3 regions of the Streptomyces sp. NPDC049879 genome follow, and region 2 is predicted to be linked to each of the others. Evidence: riboswitches for the same ligand, from Rfam matches in the RefSeq annotation. Region 2 holds a riboswitch; each other region holds the start of a gene.
What was found. A riboswitch is a leader RNA that binds a small molecule or an ion and turns the genes downstream of it on or off. The one in region 2 is predicted to bind cobalamin.

Region 1 (5,560 bases), on a different contig from region 2:
CGAGCCGCTTCAGCTCGGCGACCAGGTACGAGTTCACCTGGAGGAACTCGCCGCTCAGCGTCTCGCGCTTGAACAGGTTGGACACCTGCGGCTCGATGCACTCGTACACGCCCGCGATCGAGGCGATCGTCGCGGTCGGCGCGATGGCGAGGAGCAGCGAGTTGCGCATCCCGGTGCGGGCGATGCGGGCGCGCAGCGCCTCCCAGCGCTCGGGCCAGGCGGGCGCGGCGTCGGCGTAGTGGTCCGGGTGGAGGACGCCGTCGGCGGTGCGGGTGTCGGCCCAGCCGCGGTGCGGCCCGTGCCGCTCGGCGAGGACGGAGGACGTCTCGTAGGCGGCCAGCATGATCCGCTCGCTGATCCGGGTGGACAGCTCGCGCGCGGCGGGGGAGTCGAAGGGCAGGCCGAGCCGGAAGAAGACGTCCTGGAGGCCCATCACGCCGAGGGCCACCGGGCGCCAGCGGGAGTTGGAGGTGGCGGCCTGGCCGGTCGGGTAGAAGTTCAGGTCCACGACGCGGTCGAGGAACGTGACGGCGGTGCGCACCGTCGCGTCAAGACGCTCCCAGTCCATCCCGCCGTCGGCGCCGAGGTGGGCGGCGAGGTTGACCGAGCCGAGGTTGCACACGGCGGTCTCGCCGTCGTCGGTGACCTCCAGGATCTCGGTGCAGAGGTTCGAGGAGTGGACGATGGCGCCGGGGCGCGCGGTCTGGTTGGCCGTGCGGTTGGCGGCGTCCTTGAAGGTCATCCAGCCGTTGCCGGTCTGCGCGAGGGTGCGCATCATGCGGGAGTACAGCTGGCGGGCGGGGACGGTCCGCAGGGCGAGGCCCTCCGCCTCGGCGCGCCGGTAGGCGGCGTCGAAGTCGTCGCCCCACAGGTCCACGAGGTGCGGCACGTCGGCGGGGGAGAACAGCGACCAGTCGCCGTCCGCCTCCACGCGGCGCATGAACTCGTCCGGGATCCAGTGGGCGAGGTTCAGGTTGTGGGTGCGGCGGGCCTCCTCGCCCGTGTTGTCCCGCAGTTCGAGGAACTCCTCGATGTCCGCGTGCCATGTCTCCAGGTAGACGCAGGCCGCGCCCTTGCGCCGCCCGCCCTGGTTGACCGCCGCGACGGACGCGTCCAGCGTGCGCAGGAACGGGACGATCCCGTTCGACTTGCCGTTGGTCCCCCGGATCAGCGAACCGCGGGCGCGCACCCGCGAGTACGGCAGGCCGATGCCCCCGGCGTGCTTGGAGAGGCGGGCGATCTGGTGGTAGCGGTCGTAGATGGAGTCCAGCTCGTCCAGCGGCGAGTCCAGCAGGTAGCAGGACGACATCTGCGGGTGGCTGGTCCCGGAGTTGAACAGCGTGGGCGACGAGGGCAGGTACGCCAGCGAGCTGGTCAGCCGGTACAGCTCGGCGACCTCGGCCAGCGCGCGCGGCGACTCGTCCTCGGCCAGGCCGCAGGCGACGCGCAGCAGGAAGTGCTGCGCCGTCTCGATGACGCGCCGGGTGAGGGGGTGGCGCAGCACGTACCGGGACTCCACGGTCCGCAGCCCGAAGTACTCGAAGCGGTCGTCGGCGCCGTCGGCGACCGCACGGTCCACGAGCGCGTCGAGATCCGCCGCGTGGCGCGCGACGAAGGAGGCGGTGCGGTCCGAGATCAGACCCTCGCGGTGACCGACCGTGATCGACGCGGAGAAGGAGACGGCACCCTGCCCCGCCGCCTCGTCGCGGACCGCCAGGGTCAGCAGCCGGGCCGCGAGTTTCGAGTACGCGGGTTCCTCGGCGATCAGCGCGGCCGCGGCGTCGATGGCGAGCGCGCGCAGCTCCTCGGGTCCCGCGCCGGGGTGCCTGCCCCTGCGGACGGCGGCGGCGACCCGGGCGGGGTCGGTCGCGGGAAGGTCGGCGGCCAGCTCGCCCAGGACGCGCGACAGCGCGTCTGAGGCCGGCTCCGCGGGGGCGACGGGTGCAGTGGTCACTGGGACGTGATCTCCCTCGAATCGCAGCGGATCTGAGGGGCGTTCGCGGGCGGGACCACCGGTCGCCTGCGGGCATGCGTGTAGTGGGGCAAACACATGCCGCACGCGTCCGCCGGCCCAACCCACGAGGCCCGGACGTGTTCGTGGAACTGCCGGCAGGTGCTCGGACTCGTGACGCGCGGCGAGGCGCGGCGCATCACACACCGTTGCGGGACAGCTCCGGATTCGCACCGGATTCCCCTGCGACGACAGCGAGATGAGCATACATCTTGTGTCGCGTGCGGCGGAGCCCCCTATATGTTGTGGTCGTCACGCGAGGGGTCGGACAGCTCGTGTGCGAACGCGTGAAGCCGCACGCCGGGCACCGGTTCCCAGTCGAGATCCGGCGCCCTGTCGAAGCCGAGCCGCCCGTACAGCCGGTGTGCAGTGTGCATCTGCGACTGACTCGACAGCACGACACGCCGCGCGCCGACCTCGCCCGCCCGGCGCAGGCACTCCCGGACGAGCGCCTCGCCCACGCCGCGTCCCCGCACCCGCGGGTCCACCGCCAGCATGCGGAACTCGGCCTCGCCGGGACCCGCCAGATCGGCGAACTCGCCGCCCCTGCCGACGAACGTGACGCTCCCGACGATCCGCCCCCCGCCCCCGTCCCCGTCCGCCGCGCCCGACTCCACGGCCACCAGCACGTCCGCGTGCGCCGCCCGCCGCACCGCGTCCCGCAGCTCCGCGAAGTACGGGTCGTCCGCGCCCTGGAGCAGCAGCCCGCCCTCCAGGTACACCCGCGCCGTGAGTTCCCCCGCGGCGTCCAGCTCGTCGTTCCGCGCTTCCCTGATCACGATGTCCATGAACACAGTGTGACCGAGGGGTCTGACAACCGGCCTCCGCCGGGACGCCCCCGGCGGAGGCGCGCTCAGCGCAGCCGCAGCACCCAGTACCCCGCCTCCTGTGCGACCACCTCGTAAACCCCGTCGGGGTTCATCCGGTGCGCGTAGAGCGTCAGTTCCTCGGCCGTCTGCGCCGGGTCCCAGTAGGCGATGTACTCGGGCGCGGGCCCGTCCGTGTTCCCGATCCAGAAGACGCGGCAGCGCGCCGTCAGATGCGCTATCGGCCGCACGTTGGCCGCCACCTCCGCGCCGTCCGGGATCACCGACAGCACCCGTTCCCCCGCCGCGGCCAGATGGCCCGGCCGGTAGGTCGCGGTGTGGGTGAGCCCGGCGACCGGCAGGGCCGTGCTCAGCGCCAGCGCGGCGGCCAGCACGCCCATCGGCAGCCGTTCCGCGTACGCCCGCAGCCACGGCCGCCGTTCGCCCGCCCGCGTACGCGCCACGGCGTCCACGAGCGCGAGCGCCACCACCGGCATCAGCACCGCGCTGTAGTGCCAGTCGGTGCCCCAGTAGTGCGGGTCGTCCGAGACGAAGCGCCAGCCCAGCGTGGGCAGCAGGACGAGCAGCAGCGGGGAGCGCAGCGCCAGCAGCCCCGTCGTGGGCACCAGCACCCACAGCAGCGTGCGCAGCTTCTGGTCGACGTCCGTGAACGCCGTCTGCACCGGCCCGCCGCCGTCCCCCACCTTGGACCAGTAGTCGTAGCCCCCGCCCGAGTTGAACGCCGGTATCAGCACCGCGATCGTCAGCAGGCACGCCAGCGCCGCGCACACCGCGAAGACCACCGCCCGCCGCACCACGCGCGGATCCGGCCCGCCGCGCGCCCGCAGCGCCACCACGGCGCCGATCGCGGCCGCGGTGAGCCCCAGGTCCTCCTTCACGACGAGCAGCGGCAGCGCCCACCACAGCGCCGCCCGGTACCGCTCCCGCAGCAGCGCCTCCAGCGAGAACGCGATCAGCGGCACGGCGAACGCGATCTCGTGGAAGTCGAAGTCCACGGCCCGCTGCACGCCCCACGACAGCCCGTACGCCGCGCCGACCGCCGCCCCCGTCGCCCGCCCCAGCAGGTACGCGGCCACCCGCGTCACCGGCACCACCGCGAGCGCGAACAGCGCCGCCTGCGCCACCAGCAGCGTCACCGGCGTCGGGAACAGCCGGTAGAACGGGGCGATCAGCGCCGTCACCGGGCTGAAGTGGTCGCCCAGCAGCGCGAAGTCCGGCCCCTTGAGGTCCGAGACGGGCAGCCGCAGCCCGGCGTAGGAGCGGACCGCCTGCTCGAATATCCCGAGGTCCCAGGAACGGTTCTCCCAGCGCAGGTGCCGCGTCACCGACACCGCCGTGTACAGCACCAGGAACACGGCGGCCAGCAGGTACGGATCGGCGCGCGGCCCCGGCCGGAAGGGGACGCGCCGCCCGGCTATCGGGCCCGCGTCGGCATCACGCTCGCCCGCGGCGGTGAGCGTCGTCATGTCCGCCCACCCCCCGGAGTGCCCCGCACCGCCACCTCTTCCCCTTCCGTCCCGCGCGCCCGCGCCCGTCCGGCCGCTTCCCCCCCTTCATACGCCGGGCGGCGGGCGGCCGGTCACCAGGAGGGCCCGCAGGACGAGTGAGGGCCGTCACACCACGCGGTGTGACGGCCCCTCACGCGCGCGCGTGCGGCGCGCCCGGCTCAGCAGCAGCCGTGGTAGCCGCCGTCGCGCGGGTCGCCGTAGCGCTCGGCGACGCGCCGCCGCTCGAACGCCCGGCGGCTCGGCACCTCGGCGTCCGGGTCGGCGGCCCGCAGCAGCGCCACGTGCCGGTCGTACGCGTTCTCGCCGGTGAACTCGGTGACGTACCAGCGCAGCCACGCCAGCGCGCGGCGCGGCGCGCCGGCCACGGCGGCGGCCCGCGTCACTCCCGCACCTCCGCCCCGGCCCGTTCGCCGTCCGCCTGCCGGGGGATGCCGCCCCCGGGGCCGAGGCCCGCGGCGGCCAGCTCGGCGCGCTCCTCGCGCGTGGCGATCAGCCCGGCGGGCGCGACGATGCGGGACTCGGTGTACGGCGCCTCGGCGAGCGCGACCGAGCCCGGCCGCCTGATCGCCTTGACGCACACCCGCAGCGCGTCGGCGAAGACGACGATCACGAGCAGCGCCAGCACGGCGGACAGGAAGGCGTCCAGCGTGGCGGTGCTGACGATGGTCCGCATGTCGTCCATGTCCTGGGCGCCGGTCAGCAGCTCCCCGGCGTCGATGCCGTCCTGGTACCGGTCGCGGCGGGCGAGGAAGCCGACCGCCGGGTCGCCGGAGAAGACCTTCTGCCAGCTCGCGGTGAGCGTCACGACGGACACCCAGGTGAGCGGCAGCAGCGTCACCCACACGTACTTCAGGCGCCCGGACTTCACCAGCAGGACGGTGCAGACGGCCAGGGCGACCGCGCCGAGCAGCTGGTTGGAGATGCCGAAGATGGGATAGAGCGTGTTGATGCCGCCGAGCGGGTCGTGCACGCCGACCCACAGCAGGTAGCCCCACAGCGCGGTGACCACGGCGCTGGAGATCCAGACGCCCGGCATCCAGTTGGTCGACCGGAAGCGGCCGAGGCGCGGGTGGACGCTCGCGATGGCGTCCTGGAGGATGAACCGCCCCACGCGCGTGCCCGCGTCTATGGCCGTCAGGATGAACAGGGCCTCGAACATGATCGCGAAGTGATACCAGAACGAGCTCATCGCGTCGCCGCCGAGGAAGTCCGCC
Region 2 (5,560 bases):
GTACTGGAGGACGCGTTCCATGCGGTGCTCGGCGATCAGCACGGTGGTGCCCAGGTCGTGGACGAGCCGCAGGACGGCGGCGAGGACTTCCTCGGCGGCGGTCGGGTCGAGGGCGGAGGTGGGTTCGTCGAGGACGAGGACGGCGGGGTGGGCGGTGAGGACGGAGCCGATCGCCACGCGCTGCTGCTGGCCGCCGGAGAGGGTGCGCAGGGCGCGGTGGCGCAGGTCGGCGATGCCGAGGAGGTCGAGTGTCTCCTCCACGCGCTTGCGCATCGTCGCCGGGGGGACGGCGAGTTGCTCCATGCCGTAGGCGAGTTCCTCCTCGACCGTGTCGGTGACGAATCCGGCGAGGGGGTCCTGGCCGACGGTGCCGACGAGGTGGGCGAACTCCTGTGGGGGCGCCGAGGCGGTGGACCGGCCGGCGACGGTGACGGTGCCGGTGAGGAGGCCGCCGGTGAAGCGGGGCACGAGGCCGTTGACCGCGCCGAGGAGGGTGGACTTGCCGGAGCCGGTGCGCCCGGCGACGAGGCACAGCTCGCCTTCGCCGACGGACAGGTCCACGCCGGTGAGGGTCGGCGTGTCGGCGCCGTGGTAGGTGAGTCCGACCTGGTCGAAGCGGATCACGCGGCGGCCTCCCTGGGCTGCGGCTGTACGGAGGGCCGGGTGGGCGGGGTGGGGGGTGGGGGCGGGGCCAGGTGGGCGGGCAGGAGACCGGCGAGGACGGCGAGGAGGGGAAGGAGTGTGACGTCGGGCCAGGTCAGCGGTGAGAGGGCCGGGTAGAGGGTGGCGGGGTCGGTCCGGGAGGCGGCGTACATGAGGACGGCGGCGGTGAGTCCGGAGGCGGCGGTCAGCAGTTCTCCGGCGCGCCAGTGGTCGGGGCGGTAGCCGGTGCGGCGTACGCGTCGCCCGCCGAGGGCGAAGCCGAGCACGGCGACGGCGGTGCCGGTCAGCAGCATCGGCACGCCGAGGTAGCCGGGGGCGTTGGTGTCGAGCACGCCGTAGAGGCCCGCGGCGATGCCGAGGAGCCCCGCGATGACGAGGACGCCGACGGTGAGGCGGGCGCGGGGAGTGGCGGTGCCGGTGCGCCCGTAGCCGCGCGAGGACATGGCGGCGGCCAGGGCGAGGGAGCGGGCGAGGGCGTCTTCGAGGACCGGGATCAGGATGCCGCGCAGGGCCCGCCGTCCGCGTTCGCGCGCGCCGCGGAGCCGCCGGGCGCGGCGCACCCGCTGGACGCTCTCGATCAGCTGCGGCGCGACGGTGAGGGCGACGACGACGGACGTCCCGATCTCGTGCAGCGCGCCCGGCATGGCCTTGAGCATCCGCTTGGGGTTGGCGAGCGCGTTGGCCGCGCCGACGCAGACGACCATGGTGGCGAGCTGGAGCCCGTCGTAGAGGCCGCCGAGCACCTCCTCGGCGGCGACCGGGCCGAACAGCCGGATGCCCGCGGCCGCGTCGGGCAGCGGGATCTCGGGGAGGGTGAAGAGGATGTGCTCGCCCTGTCCCCCGCCGAGGACGACCCTGAACACGACGCGCATCAGGACGATGACGGCGCCGAAGACCAGGTACATCCGGAACGACAGGGCCCAGGGGGCGTCGGTGCGCCGCCGCACGACGACGTAGCCGGTGACCGCGAGCAGCAGGGCGAGCAGGAGCGGGTTGGTGGTCCGTCCCGCGACGACGGCGAGCCCGAGGGCCCACAGCCACCACGCTCCGGGGTGCAGGGAACGGGGCAGCGGGCCTGGGGGTGTCATGCGTCGTCGGCTGGTGCGGCGGCGCGGCGCCTGCGGCGTGCGGTGACGATGCCGCCGGTGCCGAGGACGGCCAGCAGGGCGAGGACGCCGAGGGTGAGGGGTGACGGGCCGGAGGAGCCGTCGGTCTCCGCTTCGGCGTAGGCGCTGTCCTCACCGGCCCAGTCGGAGTCCCCGTCGGCCCCGGCGGCCTGCCCGGAGGGTGTGGCGGTTCCGGTCGCCGGTTCGCCGGTCGGCGTCGCGTCGGGCGAGGGGGTGGGGCTTTCGTCCGGCGGGGTCGCGTCCGCCTCTTCCGGCTCCTCGTCGGGGGCGGGGTCGGTGGCGGCCGGTTCGCCGGTGGGTTCCGCGCCGCCGCTGTCGCCGCCCGTGGCCGGTGGGTCCTGAACGGGTGGCTGCGGGGTGGGCGGTGCATCGGGTGCGCTGCCGCTGCCCCCACTGCCACCGCCGCCGGGGGCGGGCGGTTCGGCGGGCGTGCCGACGCGCAGGGGTGCGACACCGGGGGCGATCGACTCCCCTTCCGCCACGCCGAGCTGGAAGGACCAGCCGTCGATGCTGCCCTGCGGCGGCGTCCGGTTCACCGCGCCGCGCTGGCTGTAGCGCCACGGCCCGCCGTTCTCCGCGTGCCAGTAGGACCAGTACGCGGTGGCGGGCGGTGTGTCGGCGCACGGCTCGCGGTCCACGCCGGGACGGCCGTTGATGCGGCAGACGAACGAGTCGCCCCAGCGGGCGGTGCCGGCCACGTCGAAGCCCGCGTTGCGCAGCGCCGCCAGGCCGTCGCGCTGGCTGCCGGGCGCGCAGCGGACGACGCGGCCGCCGCCCAGTTCGCGGAAGTCCACAACGACGCTGACGCCGGAGTCGTCCGGGCAGAACCCGGGCGTCCCGGCCGCCGCCGGACGTGCCGCGAGCGCGCTCCCGGCCGCGGCGGGCCACAGCAGGTGGAGCACCGCGACGAGCAGGCCGGTGACGGCTGCTCTGACGGTGGGGCGGGACATCGCGTGCCTTTCCCGTTGGGCAGCCGGAACCGGCCCACCGGGGGTCCCGGCACGGCGGCCCCTGACGCGCGTTCGTACGGCTGGTACGAGGCGGCAGGGGCCGGGGGGCCGGGACGGCTGAGGGCTCCACGCTGCAGACCATGACAGTGAGAGAAGTCCGCGTCGCACGGTGAGCGTTCCGGCTCACGGCACCACCCTTGCGGGGGCCGCTCACGGTTGCAGGTCAGCGCCGGATTCGCACCGGCTTCCCTCCGCCGTACACGCATTCAGTTGTGGGGCGCCCGCCCGGATACACGGGCGAACTGCGCACAAGGATACGGCCGTCCGCGCCGCCCCGGCCAGAGCACCACCCGCGCGGGCCCCGCCCCAGCGGGTGGGACGGGGCCGGAACGGTGCGGCGGGGGACGTCAGTCGGTCTCGATGGCGGCCGGGCGGAGCTGGGCCTCGCGCACCCGCGCCACGTCCAGCTTCTCGCTGCGGTCGAAGCGGTAGACGCCGTTCTGCTCCTGGAAGACGTCGGTGAGCTGCGTGTAGCAGTAGCCGAACATGTCCGGGTCGTCGAGCAGCACGCCGGTGAGGCCCGCGAAGCGGGTCTGGAACTCCTCCTCGTCGCGCGGCCGGTCGCCGTAGCCCCAGGACTCGGTGCGGTCGTCGCCCGCCGCGTCGGCGGCGGCCTCGGGGTCCCACCAGATGCCGCCGAACTCGCTGACGAAGTACGGCTGGCCGCGGTAGGGCAGCGAGTACGCGGCGCCGTCCGAGTACGCGTTGGCGAACGGCTTCCCGTCGGCGAGGCCCGAGACGGCCTCGGCGAACCGGCCGGGGTCCTGCTCGTAGTTGTGCGAGTCCCAGATGTCCGTCTCGATGACGCGGTGGGCGTAGCCGGAGGCGTCGATGACGGGACGGGTGGTGTCCATGGCCTTGGTGGCGAGGAACATGCCGCGGGTCACGGCGTCGAGCTGCGTGATGCGGTCGTGCAGCTTCTGGTAGGTCTCGTTGAGCGGGCACCAGCCGATGATCGAGGGGTGCGAGTAGTCGCGCTCGATCGCCTCCAGCCACTGCGCCGGGTACGAGGCGTCGGGCTGCTGGTTGTCGCCGGAGGAGCCGCCCACCTCGGCGCCCCAGTCGCCGAACTCGCCCCAGACCAGGTAGCCGAGGCGGTCGGCGTGGTACAGGAAGCGCTCCTCGAAGACCTTCTGGTGCAGGCGCGCGCCGTTGAAGCCCGCCGCCATCGACAGTTCGATGTCGCGGACGAGGGCCTCGTCGCTCGGCGCGGTCATCAGCCCGTCGGGGTACCAGCCCTGGTCCAGCACGAGGCGCTGGAAGACGGCGCGGCCGTTCAGCGTGACGGCCTTGCCCCGGATGCCGACGGCGCGCAGTCCGGCGTAGCTGTCGACGGCGTCGAGTTCGGTGCCCTCGGCGTCCAGCAGGGTCAGCCGCAGGCCGTAGAGGTGCGGGTCCTCGGGGCTCCACTCGCGGCGGCGCTCCTCGGACACGGGCAGGTAGAGGCGGGGCGCCAGGTCGAGGTCGGCGCGGGCCTCCGCGCGCGCCACCTCGCCGTTCTCGTCCGACAGGACGGCCACCACGCGGTGCCCGGGGCGGTTGGCGGACAGCGGCAGTTCGAGGTGGAACGCGGAGCCCGCCAGGTCGGGGGTGATCCGGGGGCGGCGCAGGTGCACGTCGGCGACCGGCTCCAGCCACACCGTCTGCCATATGCCGGTGGTGCGTGTGTAGTTGCAGTCGTGGTTGGCGTACTTCAGGGCCTGCTTGCCGCGCGCCTGCGGGCCGGACTTCGGGTCGCGGGCGCGGACGGTGATGACGGCCTCCTCGCCGGGCTCGGCGACGCCGGAGAGGTCGGCGGTGAAGGACGTGAAGCCGCCGCGGTGGCGGACGACCTCGGTCCCGTTGACCCACACCGTCGCGTCGTGGTCGACGGCGCCGAAGTGCAGCAGCACGCGGCGGCCGGTCCACTCGGCGGGCAGGACGAGGGAGCGCCGGTACCAGACGGCCTCCAGGAAGTCGGTGTCGCCGATGCCGGACAGCTCCGACTCCGGGGCGAACGGGACGGTGATCGTGCCGGTCAGCTCGCGGTCGAGCAGGCCGCGTTCCAGGCCGCTGTCGCCCCTGTCGGTCTCAAACTGCCAGGCGCCGTTGAGGTTCAGCCAGTCACGGCGGACGAACTGCGGGCGCGGGTACTCCGGACGCGGCACGGCGGTGGGAGTGGGCACGGGTGCTCCTTGCGGGATGGTGCGGGGGGTGGCGCGCGGAAGGGCGCAGCCCTATCGCACCACGGATTTACATCGATGTACAAGCCCATTCCGGCGGCCCTTGAGGGCCGCCGGAAGCGGGTCGCGTCAGGCTCCGCCGAGGCCGGTGGTGGCCACCGAGCGGACGATCCGGCGCTGGAAGAGCAGGAAGACGACGATCAGCGGCAGCGCGGCGAGCAGGGCCGAGGCCATGGACTGCGCGTACTGGATGCCGTACGTGTCCTTCACCGTCGCGAGGCCGACCGGCAGCGTCATCAGGTCGGGGTCGTTGGTGACGATGAACGGCCACATGAAGTTGTTCCAGGCGCCGATGAACACGAAGATCGACACCGCCGCCACGATCGGCCGCGACAGCGGCAGCACGATCGACCAGAAGACCCGCAGGTCGGAGGCGCCGTCGATCCGGGCGGCCTCCTCCAGCTCCCGCGGGATGCCGTCGAAGAACCGCTTGAGGATGAACACCATCATCGGGGCGACCACCTGCGGCAGCACGACCGCCGCGTAGGTGTCGACCAGGTTGAGCGTCAGCATCTCCTGGAACAGCGGGATGATCAGC
Region 3 (5,560 bases), 340 kb from region 2:
CGGTGCCCGTGAGGGGCACGACCTCCCAGGTCGCCCGCGCCGTACCGGAGTTGCCCGCCGGGTCGGTGGCCGTGACGGTGAGGGTGTGCGTGCCGTCGCCGAGGCCCTCGGCGCGCCAGGGCGAGGTGCACGGGGCGGGCTCGGCGCCGTCGAGCGCGCAGGCGGTGGTGGCGGCCGGGTCGTCCACGGTGAACTCGGCGGTCGCGTCGCGTTCGGTGCCGCGGGGCGCGGGGACGGCGGTGAGGCGTACGGTCGGCGCCTCGTCGTCGGGGCCGGTGATGCGGCGGACGCGGTGCTGCTGGCCCTCGGCGACGAGGACGTTCCCGGCGGGGTCGGCCGCGACGGCGTAGCCGCCCTGGACGCGGGCGCGCGTGGCGGGGAGGCCGTCGCCGCCGTATCCGGGTGTGCCGTCGCCCGCGACGGTGGTGATGGTCCCGTCCGGGTCGATCCGGCGGACGGCGCCCGGCTGCGAGACGTACAGCTCGCCCCCGGGACCGGCGGACACGCCGCCGGGCGAGAGGAGTTGCGCGCGGGTGGCGGGGCCGCCGTCGCCGCCGTGCCCGGCGGTGCCGTCGCCCGCGACGGTGCTGACGGTCCCGGTGGCGGTGTCCAGGCGGCGGACGCGCTGGTTGCCCGGGTCGGTGACGAGGACGCCGCCCGACGCGTCGACGGCCAGCGCGGCGGCCGAGCTGAACGAGAACGCGGCCTCGGTCGCGGGCCCGCCGTCGCCGGAGAACCCGGCGCGGCCCGTTCCGGCGAACGCGGTGACGACGCCGGTGTCCGGCGCGAGGGCGCGGACGCGCGACGCGTTGGTGTCGCTGACGTACGCCGTCCCGTCCGGGGCGACGGCGATGCCGCTGGGGGAGCCGATCCTGGCGTCGGTGCCGGGGCCGCCGTCGCCGGTGTCGCCGCGCGATCCGGTGCCGAGGACGGTGGTGATGGTGCCGGTGGCGGCGTCCACGCGGCGGACGCGGCGGTTGCCGGTGTCGGCGATCCACAGGTCGCCGTCGGGGCCGATCGCGACGGCGTTCGGGTCGCGGAGCGACGCGTCGGTGGCGGGGCCGCCGTCGCCGCCGTAGCCGCGTGTGCCGTTGCCCGCGACGGTGGTGACGGTCCCGGTGGCGGCGTCCACGCGGCGGACGCGCTGGTTGCCGGTGTCGGCGATCCAGATGTCGCCCGACGCGTCGGTGGCGACGCCGAACGGGTTGCTGAGCGCCGCGTCGGCCGCCGGGCCGCCGTCGCCGGAGAAGTCCTGGGCGCCGGTCCCGGCGAGGGTGGTGATCCGGCCGGGCACGAGGTGGGGGTCTGCCGCGGTGACGGCGACGGGCGCGGAGGGCGCCGAGGGCGCGGACGCCCCGGCGGCGTTCACCGCCAGGACGGTGAACGTGTACGCGTCCGCCGGGTCGAGGCCGGTGACGGTGGCGGTGGTGCCGGTGGCCGTGGCGGTGGCGCCGCCGGGCTCGGCGCGGACGGTGTACGAGGTGACGGGCGCGCCGCCGTCGTCGCCCGGCGCGCGCCAGGTGACGGTCGCCTCGCGGACGCCGCCGCGCGCCCGCACCTGGTCGGGGGCGGCGGGGGCGGTCGTGCCCGGCGCGGCGGGGACGACCGGGTCGCTGGGGGCGGACGCGGCGGACTCGCCCGCGCCGTTCAGGGCGCGGACGCGGAAGGTGTACGGGGTGCCGGGGGTGAGCCCGGGCACGGTGGCGGTGGTCGTGTCGCCGGGCACCTCCACGCGCGCGCCGCCGGGCGCGGCCTCGACGGAGTAGCCCGTCACGGGCGCGGTGCCCGCGGGGCGGTCCCAGGTGACGGTGGCGGCGGCGATCCCGGCGGCGGCGCGGACGCCCGTGGGGGCGGCGGGGACGCTCGCGGGGGGTGCCTCGCAGCACAGGACGTCCCAGTCGGGGGCCTGCCGTGGCTGCGGGGCCTGGGCCTCGGCGCCGCGTGTCTCGACGTAACGCCAGCCGTCCACCGAGCCGTTGGCGAGGCGGCGGGTGCCGGGGCCGACGCCGGAGTAGGCCCAGCCGGGGCCGCGGGAGGCGTCGTGCGCCCAGTAGGACCAGTAGCGGGTGGTGCCGTCCGGGCGGGTCTCGCCGCAGCCGGTGGCGGGGTAGCCGTCGATGGCGCAGACGAGGCCGTTGGTGTGGAAGCGCACGGTGTGGCCGGTCAGCGTGAACATCTCGGCGCCGGTGGGCGGGCGGCCGGTGCCCCCGGTCGCGGTGCTGACGCAGGACCAGGTGACGGCGGGGGCGGGGCGTTCGCCGGCCAGGGGGTCGGCGACGGTGCCGAAGTCGATCACGAGCCCGGCGCGGCCGGAGGGCGCGCACTCGGCGGCGGTGCCCGTGTCGGCCGTGGCGGGGACGGTCTGGACGAGGAGGCCGAGCAGCAGCAGGAGGAGGACGGCCGGGAGGGCCCGTCGCCGCGCCGGGGCGCGGTCGAGTCTTCGTGCGGCCGGTCCGTCCATGGGGGTCCCCTCCCGAGTGCGCCGCGCGTGTCCCGGGGAGGAGGGAAGGCATCCGGCGCGGGGGCGGCCGGGCGTCTTCGCTGTCCGCAGTCCACGACGGATGTCGACGAAGCATCACCGCGCCGAGGGCGATCCGACTCGCACCCCGCCGGGACGGCGGGATGCCCACGGTTGCGGGACAGTGCCGGAATTCGACCGGCTTCTCCCACGGCATGGCACCACATGTCCGTTCCGATGGCCGGGCGGTACCCGGGGGTGACCGTGAACTGACCGTCGCGCGGGCTGTCTTGCGCGGGTCCGATCGTCAACCGACCGTCGAATCGAACGGATGTCACTGTGGCACACTCCGATTCGCAGGACAACCGGCCCTGGCGCCGGGCGGTGTCCGCGATGCGAGCGGTGTGGTGCGCGGCCCCCGGCGGCCCTCTAGGCTGGCGGCAGCAGCTGGTCCGCCCTGCCCGCCAGGCAGGCGCGTCGTAAGAGGGAACCCGGTGGGAATCCGGGACTGCCCCGCAGCGGTGAACGGGAACGACCGCCGTCATACAGCACTGGGCCCCCCGGGCCCGGGAAGCGACGGCCAGTAGGAGTCCTCCCCGTGAGGACGCGCCCGTGAGTCCGAAGACCTGCCCGCTGCCCGTGCGCGGCCCGCCGCGCGCGGACATCCCGGTGACCCCGAGGGCGGGTCGGCGTGCACACCAGGCGGACGGCCGTGCCATGGCGATGGCACGCGGTACACCGTCGCCGCCAGGTCGTCACCCCTTCGCGCCCCTCCCCCGCCGGGATGGTCAGGACACACGCTCGCGAAGGAGAGATCCGTGACATCCGAGTCCGCAGCCGCGGCACCGCAGGCCACCGTCCACGGCTACCCCAGGCAGGGGCAGAACCGGGAACTGAAGAAGGCGATCGAGGGCTACTGGAAGGGCCGCGTCACCGCCGAGGCCCTCCGCGCCACCGCCGGAGAACTGCGCCGCGCCAACTGGCGGCAGCTCGCCGACGCAGGCATCCACGAGGTGCCCACCGGCGACTTCTCGTACTACGACCATGTGCTCGACACGACCGTCATGGTCGGCGCGATCCCCGAACGCCACCGCGCCGCCGTCGGGGCGGACGCGCTGGACGGCTGCTTCGCCATGGCGCGCGGCACGCAGGACGTGGCGCCGCTGGAGATGACCAAGTGGTTCGACACCAACTACCACTACCTCGTCCCCGAACTCGGCCCCGACACCGCGTTCACCGCCGACTCCGCCAAGCAGACCGCGGAGCTGCGCGAGGCCCTCGCCCTCGGCCTGGCCGCGCGCCCGGTGCTGGTCGGCCCCGTCACGTACCTCCTGCTCGCCAAGCCCGCGCCCGGGGTGGCCGACGGCTTCGAGCCGCTCTCGCTGCTCGACCGGCTGCTGCCCGTCTACGCCGAGGTGCTCGCCGACCTGCGGGCGGCGGGCGCCGCGTGGGTGCAGCTGGACGAGCCGGCGCTCGCCGCCGACCGCACGCCCGCCGAACTGGACGCCGCCGCCCGCGCCTACCGGGTGCTCGGCGGGGCCGCCGACCGGCCGAAGCTGCTGGTCGCCTCCTACTTCGACCGCCTCGGCGAGGCGCTGCCCGTGCTCGCGAAGGCGCCCGTCGAGGGCCTGGCACTGGACTTCACCGGACGGGCCGCCGCGAACCTGGACGCGCTCGCCGCCGCGGGCGGGCTGCCGGGCAAGCGCCTCGTCGCGGGCGTCGTGGACGGCCGCAACATCTGGATCAACGACCTGGAGAAGTCCCTCACCACGCTGGGCACCCTCCTGGGCCTGGCCGACCGGGTGGACGTCGCCCCCTCCTGCTCGCTGCTCCACGTGCCGCTGGACACGTCGGCCGAGCGCTCCATCGACCCGCAGCTGCTGCGCTGGCTCGCGTTCGCCCGGCAGAAGACGGCCGAGACCGTGACGCTCGCCCGCGCCCTGGCGCACGGCACGGACGCCATCGCCGCCGAACTGGCCGCCAACCGCGCCGACCTGGCCTCCCGCGCCGGGTCCCCCCTCACGCGCGACCCGGCGGTACGGGCCCGTGCCGCCGCCGTGACGGAGGCGGACGCGCGCCGCTCCGCGCCGTACGCCGAGCGGGCCGCCGCGCAGCGTGCCGCGCTCGGCCTGCCGCTGCTGCCGACGACGACCATCGGCTCGTTCCCCCAGACCACGGCCCTGCGCACGGCCCGCGCCGACCTGCGCGCCGGGCGGATCGGCACCGCCGCGTACGAGGAGCGCGTCGAGGCGGAGATCCGCGACGTGCTGGCCTTCCAGGAGGAGGCGGGGCTCGACGTCCTCGTGCACGGCGAGCCGGAGCGCAACGACATGGTCCAGTACTTCGCCGAGCAGCTCACCGGCTACCTGGCCACCGACCACGGCTGGGTGCAGTCCTACGGCACCCGGTACGTCCGCCCGCCGATCCTGGCCGGCGACATCTCCCGCCCCGAGCCGATGACGGTCCGCTGGACGCAGTATGCGCAGTCCCTCACCGACCGCCCGGTCAAGGGGATGCTGACCGGCCCTGTGACGATGCTGGCGTGGTCGTTCGTCCGCGACGACCAGCCCCTCGGCGACACCGCGCGGCAGGTCGCCCTCGCCCTGCGCGACGAGGTGGCCGACCTGGAGGCGGGCGGCGCGGCGGTGATCCAGGTGGACGAGCCCGCGCTGCGCGAGACGCTGCCGCTGCGCGCCGCCGACCGCCCGGCGTACCTCGCCTGGGCCACCGAGGCCTTCCGCCTGGCCACCTCGGGGGTCGCGGCGGCCACGCAGATCCACACGCACATGTGCTACGCCGAGTTCGGCGACATCGTGGGGGCCATCGACGACCTGGACGCCGACGTCATCAGCCTGGAGGCCGCCCGTTCCCACATGCAGGTGGCCCGCGAGCTGGCCGCGCACGGCTACCCGCGCGAGGCGGGGCCGGGCGTGTACGACATCCACTCGCCGCGCGTGCCCGGCGTCGAGGAGGCGGCGGCGCTGCTGCGCGCGGGCCTGGACGCGATCCCGGCGGAGCGCCTGTGGGTCAACCCGGACTGCGGGCTGAAGACGCGTGACTGGCCGGAGACCCGCGCGTCGCTGGAGAACCTGGTCGCCGCCG

Region 1: it holds a riboswitch for cobalamin, as region 2 does, so the genes downstream of both, ACIBPC_RS22320 (ribonucleoside-diphosphate reductase subunit alpha) here and ACIBPC_RS13145 (hypothetical protein) in region 2, are expected to answer to the same signal.
Region 3: it holds a riboswitch for cobalamin, as region 2 does, so the genes downstream of both, ACIBPC_RS11705 (fibronectin type III domain-containing protein) here and ACIBPC_RS13145 (hypothetical protein) in region 2, are expected to answer to the same signal.

The regions. Positions count from the first base shown of each region.
Region 1 is NZ_JBITKT010000006.1:347,130-352,689, reverse strand. Features, by position in the region: gene ACIBPC_RS22320 (ribonucleoside-diphosphate reductase subunit alpha) at 1-1,954, opposite strand, end outside; cobalamin riboswitch at 2,091-2,222, opposite strand; gene ACIBPC_RS22315 (GNAT family N-acetyltransferase) at 2,248-2,799, opposite strand; gene ACIBPC_RS22310 (DUF2079 domain-containing protein) at 2,865-4,304, opposite strand; gene ACIBPC_RS22305 (YbdD/YjiX family protein) at 4,505-4,729, opposite strand; gene ACIBPC_RS22300 (carbon starvation CstA family protein) at 4,726-5,560, opposite strand, start outside.
Region 2 is NZ_JBITKT010000003.1:483,233-488,792, forward strand. Features, by position in the region: gene ACIBPC_RS13135 (ABC transporter ATP-binding protein) at 1-624, opposite strand, end outside; gene ACIBPC_RS13140 (CbiQ family ECF transporter T component) at 621-1,751, opposite strand; gene ACIBPC_RS13145 (hypothetical protein) at 1,748-2,740, opposite strand; cobalamin riboswitch at 2,891-3,014, opposite strand; gene ACIBPC_RS13150 (glycoside hydrolase family 2 protein) at 3,148-4,965, opposite strand; gene ACIBPC_RS13155 (carbohydrate ABC transporter permease) at 5,092-5,560, opposite strand, start outside.
Region 3 is NZ_JBITKT010000003.1:142,962-148,521, forward strand. Features, by position in the region: gene ACIBPC_RS11705 (fibronectin type III domain-containing protein) at 1-2,461, opposite strand, end outside; cobalamin riboswitch at 2,570-2,699, opposite strand; cobalamin riboswitch at 2,939-3,086, shown strand; gene metE (5-methyltetrahydropteroyltriglutamate--homocysteine S-methyltransferase) at 3,277-5,560, shown strand, end outside.